DNA from 4 places in the Roseburia amylophila genome. Region 3 is predicted to be linked to each of the others. Evidence: predicted binding sites of a transcription regulator. Region 3 holds the regulator's gene; each other region holds the start of a gene.
What was found. Region 3 encodes HrcA, which represses chaperone genes, less so after heat shock. Its sites were predicted from a motif close to TGTTAGCACTCNNNNNNNNNGAGTGCTAACA; they were not measured.
Positions count from the first base shown of each region.

Region 1: a site for HrcA is predicted at 1,793-1,823, ahead of groES (co-chaperone GroES). Genes of this name have one in related genera too.
Region 2: a site for HrcA is predicted at 1,431-1,461, ahead of OCV43_RS13295 (Hsp20/alpha crystallin family protein). Genes of this name have one in related genera too.
Region 4: a site for HrcA is predicted at 1,915-1,945, ahead of clpB (ATP-dependent chaperone ClpB). Genes of this name have one in related genera too.

Region 1 is NZ_JAOQKI010000006.1:2,200-5,417, reverse strand. Features, by position in the region: gene OCV43_RS04825 (glutamate synthase subunit beta) at 1-680, shown strand, start outside; gene OCV43_RS04820 (Cof-type HAD-IIB family hydrolase) at 848-1,636, shown strand; gene groES (co-chaperone GroES) at 1,869-2,153, shown strand; gene groL (chaperonin GroEL) at 2,221-3,218, shown strand, end outside.
Region 2 is NZ_JAOQKI010000029.1:7,954-11,171, forward strand. Features, by position in the region: gene OCV43_RS13280 (methylglyoxal synthase) at 1-86, shown strand, start outside; gene OCV43_RS13285 (Hsp20/alpha crystallin family protein) at 191-631, opposite strand; gene OCV43_RS13290 (hypothetical protein) at 663-788, opposite strand; gene OCV43_RS13295 (Hsp20/alpha crystallin family protein) at 839-1,306, opposite strand; gene OCV43_RS13300 (sodium-dependent transporter) at 1,659-3,032, shown strand; gene thiT (energy-coupled thiamine transporter ThiT) at 3,102-3,218, opposite strand, start outside.
Region 3 is NZ_JAOQKI010000004.1:35,085-38,302, forward strand. Features, by position in the region: gene hemW (radical SAM family heme chaperone HemW) at 1-1,125, shown strand, start outside; gene hrcA (heat-inducible transcriptional repressor HrcA) at 1,332-2,375, shown strand; gene grpE (nucleotide exchange factor GrpE) at 2,396-3,049, shown strand; gene dnaK (molecular chaperone DnaK) at 3,068-3,218, shown strand, end outside.
Region 4 is NZ_JAOQKI010000002.1:26,952-30,169, reverse strand. Features, by position in the region: gene OCV43_RS01590 (metallophosphoesterase) at 1-283, shown strand, start outside; gene OCV43_RS01585 (spermidine synthase) at 295-1,875, shown strand; gene clpB (ATP-dependent chaperone ClpB) at 2,023-3,218, shown strand, end outside.

The DNA of each region.
Region 1 (3,218 bases), on a different contig from region 3:
CAACTACCAAGAGCCTTTTAGATTCCGAGCTTAAAGATAACAAATATATTTCTGCCAAGGGAAAGAAAGTAGTTATCATCGGTGGTGGAGATACCGGAAATGACTGTGTCGGAACTTCTATCCGTCACGGCGCAGCCGGTGTCATCCAGCTTGAAATGATGCCAAAAGCACCGGATGAGCGTGCAGAGAACAACCCATGGCCGGAGTGGCCAAGAGTCTGCAAGACAGACTACGGTCAGGAAGAAGCAATTGCCATGTTCGGTTCCGACCCTCGTATTTACCAGACAACCGTAAAAGAGTTCTTAAAAGACAAGAACGGTAAGCTCTGCGGATTAAAAACCGTAAAATTAGAGGGCAAAAAGGATGAAAAGACCGGACGGATGCAGATGGTGGAAGTACCGGGCTCCGAAAGCAAGTTAGATTGTGATCTGGTTCTGATTGCAGCAGGCTTCCTTGGAACAGAAGATTACATTGCCAAAGCATTCGGCGTAGACTTAAATGCCAGAACCAATGTGGCAACAGAAGCCGGTCATTACAAGACCAACGTGGAAAATGTCTTTACAGCAGGAGATATGCATCGTGGACAGTCCCTGGTTGTATGGGCAATCCGTGAAGGAAGAGAAGCAGCCCGTGAAGTAGACGAAAGTCTGATGGGATATTCTTATCTTTCTGTACAGTAATGAAAATTACAATATAATGATAGAAGAAAGTCGTCTGACTATGGTGACGCCGGAAGGTGAACTGTGGCAGGCGGCTTTTTCGTGGTTGACACATTCTGCTTTTGGGGCATAAAATAACCCTTGTGACAAAAAGAGCGAGAAGAAAACAGCGAAAGGACATAAAGAGAATGAGCAGGAAAGCAGTATTTTTTGATATTGATGGAACATTGTGGGACGAGCATTTTGTGATACCGGAGAGCACAAAGGAAGCAATCCGGAAGCTGCGGGAAAATGGACAGCTGGCATTTCTCTGCAGCGGAAGAACCAGAGCATTTATTCAGGATGAAAGATTGCTGGCACTGGGATTCGACGGAATTGTGGCAGGCTGCGGTACCTGGATAGAGATGGATGGAAAAACACTTTTTTATAAAAAATTAGAACAGGAATTGATAGAGGATACCATACATATATTAAAAGAGTATGGAATTCCTACGGTATATGAGGGAAGCCGGAATTTGTATATGGATCTGGAAGAATTTGAAGAAGACCCTTATGGCTTGAGACTAAAAGAGACATTGGGAGAGGATTTGCTGCCGGTAACGGGAAATGAAGCAATTATGGAAATCAGTAAGTTTTCCTGCTCCACACCGGATGATGCTTATCTTAAGGTACTTTCCCATCTGGAAGAGAATTTCACACCGCTGGTGCATGATGCGGCATGCGCAGAGTTTATTCCAAAAGGATTTTCCAAAGCGTCCGGCATCGAAAAAACCTGTGAACTTCTTGGTATTGAGAAAGAAGATACCTATGCATTTGGAGACAGTATCAATGATGTGGAAATGTTAAAGCATGTGCAGCATGGAATTGCCATGGGAAATGGTACCAAAGCAGCAAAAGAAGCAGCGGATTATATCACAGCACCATTGCACGAAGACGGCATTTATAAGGGATTGGAGCATTTTGGACTGATTTCATAAACAAATCTAAAAAAAGTATTAAATCGTTACAAATTGAAGAAAGTGAGAAAACGAGAGAAAAAACGAGATATTAAGAGTAAATATAAGGAAACAAAAGAAAAATAAAAAATGGTCAGGCTTGCGAAAAAGAGACGCAGAAACTATTATATGACTATCGGTTAGCACTCGGCTTGAATGAGTGCTAATAAAAAAGAAAGAAAACAAAGAGACCGAATCAAGGAGGCAATGAATCATGAAATTAGTACCATTATCAGACAGAGTTGTATTAAAACAGTTAAAAGCAGAGGAAAAAACCAAATCCGGAATTATCTTAGCAAGTGCTGCACAGGAGAAACCACAGGAAGCAGAAGTAATCGCAGTTGGTCCTGGCGGAGTGGTAGATGGCAAAGAAGTTACCATGCAGGTAAAAGAAGGACAGAAGGTTATTTATTCTAAATATGCCGGAACAGAAGTAAAACTGGATGGCGAAGAATATATCATCGTAAAGCAGAATGATATTCTTGCAGTAGTAGAATAATCGAATTGATAATTGGTAAATAAAACAAATAATAAAATAGGAAAATAGAAGAAAGAGGTAAGAAATTATGGCAAAGGAAATCAAATATGGAACAGAAGCCAGAACAGCATTAGAGGCTGGAGTTGATAAACTGGCAAATACAGTCAGAGTAACAATCGGACCAAAAGGAAGAAACGTTGTACTGGATAAATCATATGGAGCTCCATTAATCACAAACGATGGTGTTACCATTGCAAAAGAAATCGAATTGGAAGATGCATTCGAAAATATGGGCGCACAGCTTGTAAAAGAAGTAGCAACCAAGACCAATGACGTCGCCGGTGATGGTACTACAACAGCAACCGTTCTTGCACAGGCAATGATTCAGGAAGGAATGAAGAACTTAGAGGCTGGTGCAAACCCAATCGTTTTAAGACGTGGTATGAAGAAAGCAACTGAAAAAGCAGTTGAAACAATCGCAGCAATGTCTTCTAAAGTAACCGGAAAAGACCAGATTGCAAAAGTTGCATCTATTTCCGCAGGTGATGAAAGCGTTGGCAACATGGTAGCAGACGCAATGGAAAAAGTTTCCAATGATGGTGTTATTACCATTGAAGAGAGCAAGACCATGCAGACAGAGCTTGACCTGGTAGAAGGTATGCAGTTTGACCGTGGATACATTTCCGCATATATGTGCACAGATATGGATAAGATGGAAGCAGTTTTAGATGAGCCGTACATCTTAATTACCGATAAGAAAATCAGCAACATTCAGGAAATCCTTCCACTGTTAGAACAGATTGTTCAGTCCGGTTCCAGACTTCTTATCATTGCTGAAGATATCGAGGGTGAAGCTTTAACTACATTGATTGTAAATAAACTGCGTGGAACATTTAACGTTGTAGCAGTAAAAGCTCCAGGATATGGCGACAGAAGAAAAGAAATGTTAAAAGATATCGCTATCCTTACCGGTGGTCAGGTAATTTCAGAAGAAGTTGGCCTGGAATTAAAAGATGCTACTATGGCACAGCTTGGCCGTGCAAAATCTGTTAAGGTTAAGAAAGAGAACACCGTTATCGTTGATGG
Region 2 (3,218 bases), on a different contig from region 3:
ATTCCGAGTTGATGGATGAAGAATATAATCACAATGTGATTAATTTTAATAAGAATATCAGACAGCGGGCATCGACGATAAAGTAATGTCAGCTAAACTACGAGAAACACGCAAAGCGTGTTTCTCACATAAAAAGGAGAGGCGGTGTGAATACTCACACCGCCCCTTTTTCCTTTTAATTATCCTGGTATTATCCCTCAATGGAAATATATTTCTTTTCTTCCACAGCAGGTTTTGCTTCTTTCTTCGGAACGGTCAGAGTCAGGATACCATTTTCAAAACCGCCTTTGATGTCATCCTGAGTAACGCCATTTCCGACATAGAAACTACGCTGGTAAGAGCCATAGTAACGTTCTTTACGGATATATTTTCCATCTTTGCCTTTTTCGTCCTTGTTGTCCTGGTGTTTGGCATTGACGATGAGGTATCCGTCTTTCAGCTCAGCCTGGATATCTTCTTTCTTAAAGCCTGGAAGTTCAAATTCCAGTTCATATCTGTCGTCAAATTCCTTAACGTCAGTGTTCATGGCAACACGGTTGTCTGCTGCAGGAACATTGTAAGCTCCGAATGGAAATACATCATCGAATATATCATCTACAAAGTTGTTTGAAAAAATACTTGGTACTAACATAAGTCATTCCTCCTAAAATAGTCTATTGTAATTAGTAATAATGTTTCTTGTTTCTGTGAGCTTCTCTGGCTTCCTCAACAGCCTCATGGTCGGCTACATTAATTTTAGCTTTTACTTTCTTCTTTTTTAATGGATGTTTTGGATTTTTGTCTGACATGATAACATGCTTCCTTTCTTAATCTGAATCAGATACTATATAAAGTTCTGTTATCCTTCAATGGCGATGTACTTGTGGTCTTCCACAGCAGGTTTAGCTTCTTTCTTCGGAACGAAGAGTTTTAAGATACCGTGTTTAAATTCACCCTTGATATCTTCTTCGGTAACGGCATCGCCAACATAAAAGCTTCGACTGCAGGCTCCGGAATAACGTTCCTTACGGATGTACTTGCCGGATTTCTTATCTTTATCTTCCTCATCCAAGCCTTTGGCGGCACTGATGGTCAGGTAACCATTTTCTAAGGAAGCACTTACTTCGTCTTTCTTAAATCCAGGTAAATCAATGACCAGTTCGTAACCATTGTCCTGCTCCTTTATATCTGTCTTCATCAGACGTGCGGCTCTACGACCGTAAAGTTTTTTCTCAGTCTTTTTCATATCCATGTTATCGTCCATCCATGGAAAATCCTCAAAGAAGTCATCAAATAAATTCTCTCCAAAAATACTAGGCATCAACATAAGTCATCTCTCCTTTTTTTAATAAATCTATCTATGCTTGTTTACCTTGTTTCTTTGGAACCGGGATGTTTTAGGAACCTCTTTTTGTTCCTCTCCTTTGTTCTGACTACGTTATAACACCAATTATTAGCATTGTCAAGAGGTGAGTGCTAATAAATTTGTGAAAAATTTGTGAATTGGTTGCAAATTGTGAGAAAACTAAGAGAATATAAGGGAATACGCTGTGAAAAAGAAGAGAAAATAAGTGAATGTATTGCGGAAAAGAAAGAATATTGCAGGAACTATGAGACTGTGTTATGATTTTTATAACTTTGCGTTATGGAAATTATGAGTTTAGGAGAAGAAAAACAAAATGAAGACACAGAATGAGAAAAGAAGTACATTTTCGGGGAAGATAGGGTTTGTATTATCAGCAGCAGGCGCTTCTGTGGGACTGGGAAACATATGGAGATTCCCATATCTTGCAGCAAAGTATGGAGGAGGAATCTTTCTGCTGATTTATATTATACTTGCACTGACTTTTGGATATACGATGATTATGGCGGAGACTTCTATCGGAAGAATGACGAAGAAGAGCCCGGTGGGAGCATATCATACCTTTGGAAAATCCCGATGGCTCTCTTTCGGTGGCTGGATAAATGCGATTATTCCGGTTTTAATCGTGCCATATTATTCTGTAATTGGCGGCTGGGTAATGAAATATCTGGTGGAATATATCAGGGGAAATGGCAGTAAGCTTGCATCGGATGGATATTTTTCCGATTTCATTTCCAGCGGGCTTTCCACAGAAATCTGCTTTGCTTTTTTTGCAGTATTTACGCTGGGGATTATCTTTGCCGGAGTCCGGAATGGTATTGAGCGGGTATCCAGATTTATGATGCCGGTGCTGGTTGTTCTTTCTATATTAATAACGGTTTATTCCGTAAGCAGACCGGGAGCATTAAAAGGAGTTAAATATTTTCTGATTCCGAATTTTGAAAATTTTTCCTGGATGACGGTAGTAACAGCCATGGGACAGATGTTTTATTCCCTGTCCATTGCCATGGGAATTCTCATTACTTTTGGTTCTTATATGAAGAAGGAAGTTTCTATTGAAGAGTCCACGAAGAATGTGGAAATCTTCGACACAGCGATTGCCATGATGGCAGGGCTGATGATTATTCCGGCAGTCTTTGCATTTTCCGGTGGAAATCCGGAAACCCTGCAGGCGGGTCCATCATTGATGTTTATTACGATTCCAAAAGTATTTGACAGCATGGGACTTGGAACCGGAGTCGGAATTTTATTTTTTGTACTGGTGCTGTTTGCAGCAATCACAAGTTCTATTGCATTAACGGAAAGTGCAGTATCGACTTTCGAAGATGAACTGGGCTGGGAAAGACGGAAAGCAACGGTAATTGTCGGTATTGTAATGCTTCTTTTGGGAAGTCTTTCTACACTGGGATATGGACCATTGGCGAATGTAAAAATTATCGGAATGCAGATTCTTGATTTCTTTGATTTCCTGACGAACTCCGTGATGATGCCGATTGCGGCTATTGCAACCTGCCTTCTGGTATCAAGAGTGATGGGAGTGCAGCGGATTGAAGAAGAAGTAACCCGGGGCGGCAGCCCGTTCCGCAGGAAAAAGATATTTACAGTGATGATAAAATACCTCTGTCCGATCTTTGCAGCGATTATTTTAATCAGTTCCATAGCAAATGCTTTCGGATGGATTCAGATGTAGTTGATAGAAAAAAGGAGCGTCCCTTCTGATTTAGAAGAGACGCTCTTTCTGTAGATTTTAGAACTTAAATTATGAATTTGCCATATCCTTAACAGAATTCAATGCCTTCTGGACTGGTGGCAGACAGATAATGATTAATGTAATAAGTGCTTCTGCACCAAGGTATGCACCGTTGTAAGCAAGGGA
Region 3 (3,218 bases):
GCACCTGCGGACGAGCGGTTACAAAACCGCTACGTGGGTGCTCTTTTGCATGAAATCAGATATTACGGACAGACAATGGGACGTCCGGTTCTTTCTACTATATATATAGGGGGCGGAACACCGTCTCTTTTAGCACCGGAATATATCGCACTTCTTTTAAAACAGATTCAGGTAAGCTTTGAGGTGGAAGCAGATGCAGAGATTACCATAGAATGTAATCCCGGAACTTTAAATGAGGAAAAACTTCTTACCTATAAAGAAGCAGGCATTAACCGTCTCAGCATAGGGTTACAGTCTGCCTTTGATGATGAATTAAAGATATTAGGAAGAATCCATACTTACCGGCAGTTCTTGGAGAATTATGAATGTGCCAGAAGATGTGGCTTTGAAAATATCAACGTTGATTTGATGAGTGCCCTGCCTTATCAGAGTACGGAGAAATTTGTCACCAGCTTAAAGCGTGTCATAGCATTAAAACCGGAGCATATTTCGGCCTATTCCCTGATTATCGAAAAGGGAACACCATTTTATGAAAAATACAAATTCGAGGCAGTGCTCCGGGAAGCCGGAAAGCCGACAGAGCATCTGCCATCTGAAGAGACGGAGTATGAAATTTATAAAAAGACTCAGGAGATTCTTGCAGAGGCAGGTTATGAGCATTATGAAGTATCCAATTATGCAAAGCAGGGGAAAGAGGCAAGGCATAATATCGGATACTGGAAGCGGGTACCGTATCTTGGGGTAGGACTTGGGGCAGCTTCCCTGATTGGAGAAGTACGCTACAGTAATATAAGAGAGATTGAAGCGTATATCAAAGCATGCGGTAATATTTCGGCGAAGGAAATAGATGGAGTACCGGCATTGAATCTCCATGAGAGTGCAGATGCAATCAGCCGCCATGCCCAGATGGAAGAATTCATGTTTTTAGGCCTGCGTATGTTAAAGGGAGTTACAAGAACAGAATTCAAAGAGACTTTTGGCGTGGAAATAGAAGCAGTATATGGCGAAGTCTTAAACCAGCTTCAGGAAGAGGACTTAATCGAGAAAAAAGCCGGTGTAATAAAGCTCAGCGACCACGGTATGGACATCAGTAACTATGTACTCGCCCAGTTTTTACTGGATTAAGTAGTGCGGTGTTGAACAGCATTAAATCAGAACAAATCTAAAGAAATTATAAAATTATAAAATGCTGTTGACAAAAAAAACGAATGGTGCTATCTTAAGTACATAGAAATTAGCACTCTTTCGAGTTGAGTGCTAACAACAAAGAAAAAGCAGTACAAAAAGCTTTTTCAAATACCTATAAAAGTTTCATTTTCAGGAGAACGTGAATGAACGAGAACGAATTAGATGAAAGAAAAACAAAAATCTTAAATGCAATCATTCGCAACTATCTGGAAACGGGTGAGCCGGTTGGTTCAAGAACCATTTCCAAGTATACGGATTTGAACTTAAGTTCCGCAACAATCCGGAATGAGATGTCGGACTTGGAAGAGATGGGATATATTTTGCAGCCACATACATCGGCAGGAAGAATTCCATCCGATAAGGGATATCGCTTCTATGTAGATAATCTGATTGCAGAGAAGGACAAAGAAGTATCCGATATGAAAGAGTTTGTAATTGAACATACGGAGAAGATGGAACAGGTATTGCAGCAGGTGGCAAAGCTGTTGGCAAACAACACGAATTACACCACCATGATAACAGCACCGCAGTATCACCACAACAGCCTGAAGTTCATCCAGTTATCCAATGTGGATGATGAACATATTCTGGCAGTTGTCGTATTGGAAGGCAATCTTGTGAAAAATAAGATGATTCCGATAGAAGAGCCGATAGATAATGAGCATATGTTAAAACTTAACATGCTTTTGAATACACATTTAAATGGATTGTCATTAGATCAGATTAATCTGGGTACCATAGCAGTGTTGAAAGAGAAAGCCGGTATCCATTCCAAAGTCATCAGTGATGTATTGGATGCAGTAGCAGAAGCAATCAGCGAAGACGAGGATTTGGAGATATATACCAGCGGTGCAACGAATATCTTAAAATATCCGGAGTTATCGGATTCGCAGAAAGCAGGAGAGCTTTTAGATGCGTTAGAAGAGAAGAAACAGTTAGTAAGTCTGGTGACGGATAACCTCAGCAATGAGGAGAACGGCATACAGGTTTATATAGGAGATGAATCTCCAATTCAGACCATGAAGGACTGCAGTGTGGTAACAGCTACCTATGAACTTGGTAAAGGCGTGAAGGGAACGATAGGAATTATCGGACCGAAGCGTATGGATTATGAGAACGTCATGGATAATCTGAAAAATTTGAAATCACAACTAGAAGGCATATTTGATAAGCCGAAGAAAGAATAGCATAGAAAGGTGGTAAGAAAGTGGCAGAAGAAAAGAAAGAAGAAGTGCTTGAAGAAGTATTAGAAGACTTAGAAGCAGAGGATGCAAAAAAGCAGGAAGAAGCACAGAATACCGCCTCAGAAGAAAAAGAGGTTGAGGCAGAAGAAAAAACGGAAGATACCGAATCTGAACCGGAAGAAATAGAGAAAGAAGATGAGGAGAAAAAGAAAGGTATCTTTAAAAAGAAAGACAAGAAAGATAAGAAGGACGAACAGATTGAAGATTTAACCGACCGGCTGAAACGTCAGATGGCAGAATTTGAAAACTTCCGTAAGAGAACGGAAAAGGAAAAGAGCCAGATGTATGACATGGGAGCCAGTGCAATCTTAGAGAAAATCCTTCCAGTTATCGACAATTTTGAAAGAGGGCTTGCAGCTGTACCGGAAGAAGACAAAAACAATGGCTTCGTAGAAGGTATGGATAAGATTTATAAGCAGATGATGACAGTGCTGACAGAAGTTGGTGTAACACCGATTGAAGCAGCCGGTCAGGAGTTTGACCCGAATCTCCATAATGCAGTAATGCATGTGGAAGATGAAGAACTCGGTGAGAATGTAGTAGCCGAGGAGTTACAGAAAGGTTACAAGTACAAAGAAAATGTAATCAGACATAGCATGGTAAAAGTAGCGAATTAAGCATAGGAGGATAAGAACATGAGTAAAATTATTGGTATTGATTTAGGAACAACAAACAGTTGTGTGGCAGTTATGGAAGGTGGAAAACCTACCGTTATAGCAAACCAGGAAGGTGCAAGAACAACACCATCTATCGTAGCATTTACAAAAACAGGTGAGCGTCTGATTG
Region 4 (3,218 bases), on a different contig from region 3:
GGATAAATTCTCCATTGTATTAGACCATCAGCCACAGGATTATGCAGCGCAGCAGAATGTCAATGTGGATCTGGTTCTTTCCGGACATACCCACGGTGGACAGCTATTCCCGCTGATGACCATTGAGAATCTTACGAAAATGACACCGGATGACCGTGTCTATGGATATGAGCAGAGAGAAAATACGAATTTTATTGTAACATCAGGAATTTCCGACTGGGCGATTAAGTTTAAAACGGGATGTAAGTCGGAGTATCTTATGATTGATATTGAAAGAAAATAAAAGAGGTGTATATGAAAAAGTTATTTTTGTATTTGACGGAATTTTTTGCAGGAATGTCAGTGATGGCAGTAGAGTTAGGTGCAAGCAGATTACTTGCACCATATTTTAGTTCTTCCCAGATAGTCTGGACAATCATTATCGGAACCATTATGATTGCCATGGCATTGGGAAATATTTATGGCGGAAGGACGGCAGACAAATCACCGAACCCGGATAAACTGTATGGAAGAATTATCATTGCCGCAATCTGGATTGCATTAATTCCGGTAGTGGGAAAATATATTATCATAGGAATATCAGCCCTTTTAATCTTTGCGGTAAATAATAATTTCCTGATTATTGCAGCTTTTGCAGCCTGCATGGTAATTTTCGTATTTCCGCTGTTTCTGTTGGGAACGGTAACACCATCCCTGGTAAAATATTCTGTTGATAATTTAGATGACAACGGAAAGACAGTAGGTACCTTAGGGGCATTTAACACCATCGGAAGCATCATTGGAACCTTTATCCCAACCTTTGTGACAATTCCGGCAGTAGGAACATCCGTTACATTTCTTATCTTTGCGGGAATTTTACTGGCATTATCCATCGTATATTTTATCAATGCGCATACCGGAAAGAAGAAAATAGTTGCATCTATTCTGATATTTGCACTGTGCTGCGGGTTTGGATATTCCGACTCATTTGCATTCTGGGAAAATAATCTGACCTATGAGGGGGAATCCGTATATAACTATCTTCAGGTATACGAAAATCAGGACAAGGTGTCCTTATCCACCAATGTGTTATTCGGTGTGCAGTCTGTGTATATGAAGCAGGATGAACTGACCGGCATGTATTATGATTATGCCATGGCGGCACCGCTTATGTTAAAAGACAAAGAAATATCAGACATGGATGTGCTGATTCTTGGAATGGGAACCGGTACTTATGCAACCCAGTGCCGGAAATATTTTGGAGATATGAATGTGGAAGGTGTTGAAATTGATGAGAAGATTACAAAGCTTTCCAGACAGTATTTTTCACTTTCGGAGGATGTGCCGGTAACGACTTATGATGGAAGAGCATTTTTAAATGCATCCGATAAGAAATACGATGTCATTATGGTAGATGCTTATCAGGATATTACGATTCCGTTTCAGATGTCTTCCGTTGAATTTTTTACGCTGGTAAAAGAGCATTTAAATGAAAATGGCGTAATGGTGGTGAATATGAACATGCGTGGGCAGAAAGAAGGAAATATTAACCAGTATCTTTCCGACACCATAGGAAGTGTATTTGGAACAGAATATACTGTGGATGTGGCAGGCTCTACAAACCGGGAACTGTTTGCATCCGACAATGGAGAAATTTTAAAGAATCTTTCTAACAACATTTCCAAGCTTGAAAATCAGGAGTTAAAGGGAATGATGACAGAGGTATTGGCAGATACCGTTTCCTATGAAAAGGGCGATTATATTCTTACAGATGATAAGGCACCGGTGGAACTTCTTGGAATGCAGGTGATTGATGAGATGATAAAAGATGAAGTTGCATATTATAAGGGCGTTTATAAAGAGGAAGGGCTGAAAGGACTGCTGAATTCCTTTTAAATATAAGAAAAATATAAATTAACAAAAATTGTCTGAAAATTTTAGCACTCACCTCTTGACAGTGCTAATAATGCGTGCTATATTTATGCTTGGAAACAGAAATAACAGGAATTCGTTCATAGCACAGTGGGAAATGAGGTGAAAGATATGAACATTCAGAAATTTACACAGAAGTCAATGGAAGCAATCCAGGATTGCGAAAAATTAGCATATGAATATGGCAATCAGGAAATCGAGCAGGAACATCTTTTAGTGGCATTACTGCAGCAGGAAGATGGACTGATTTTAAAACTGATTGAGAAAATGGAAATCCAGAAGGAGCATTTTGTAGACAATGCAATCCGCCATCTGGAAGCAAGAACCAAGGTGTCCGGCGGCCAGGTTTATGTCGGCCAGGCATTGAATAAGGTATTGATTAGTGCAGAGGATGAGGCAAAGCAGATGGGAGATGATTATGTCTCCGTAGAGCATCTGTTTTTATCCTTGTTAAAATATCCGAACCCTGCATTAAAGGAAATTTTTAAGGAATATGGTATTACAAGAGACCGTTTCCTGCAGGCACTGTCTACGGTGCGTGGCAACCAGCGTGTGACCTCCGATAATCCGGAAGCTACTTATGATACCTTAAATAAATATGGTTATGATATGGTAGAGAGGGCGAGAGACCAGAAGCTGGATCCGGTCATCGGACGAGATGCAGAAATCCGGAATGTAGTGCGAATTTTGTCCCGTAAGACGAAAAACAATCCGGTACTGATTGGCGAACCCGGTGTAGGTAAAACCGCAGTTGTAGAGGGACTGGCACAACGGATTGTACGTGGTGATGTTCCGGAAGGATTAAAGGATAAGAAGCTCTTTGCACTGGATATGGGTGCATTGGTAGCCGGAGCAAAATACCGTGGTGAATTTGAGGAACGTCTGAAAGCAGTATTGGATGAAGTAAAGAAATCCGAAGGACAGATTATCCTCTTTATCGATGAGCTGCATACCATTGTCGGTGCAGGAAAAACCGATGGAGCCATGGATGCCGGACAGCTTTTAAAACCAATGCTTGCCCGTGGAGAACTGCATTGTATCGGTGCTACCACATTGGATGAGTACCGGGAATACATTGAAAAGGATGCCGCATTGGAACGAAGATTCCAGCCGGTTATGGTAGACGAACCAACGGTAGAAGATACTATTTCTATCCTGCGTGGATTAAAGGAGAGGTATGAAGTATTCCATGGAGTAAAGATTACTGATAGTGCACTGGTTTCCGCAGCAGTGCTTTCGAACCGTTATATCTCAGACCGGTTCTTACCGGATAAGGCAATTGACCTGGTGGATGAAGCCTGTGCACT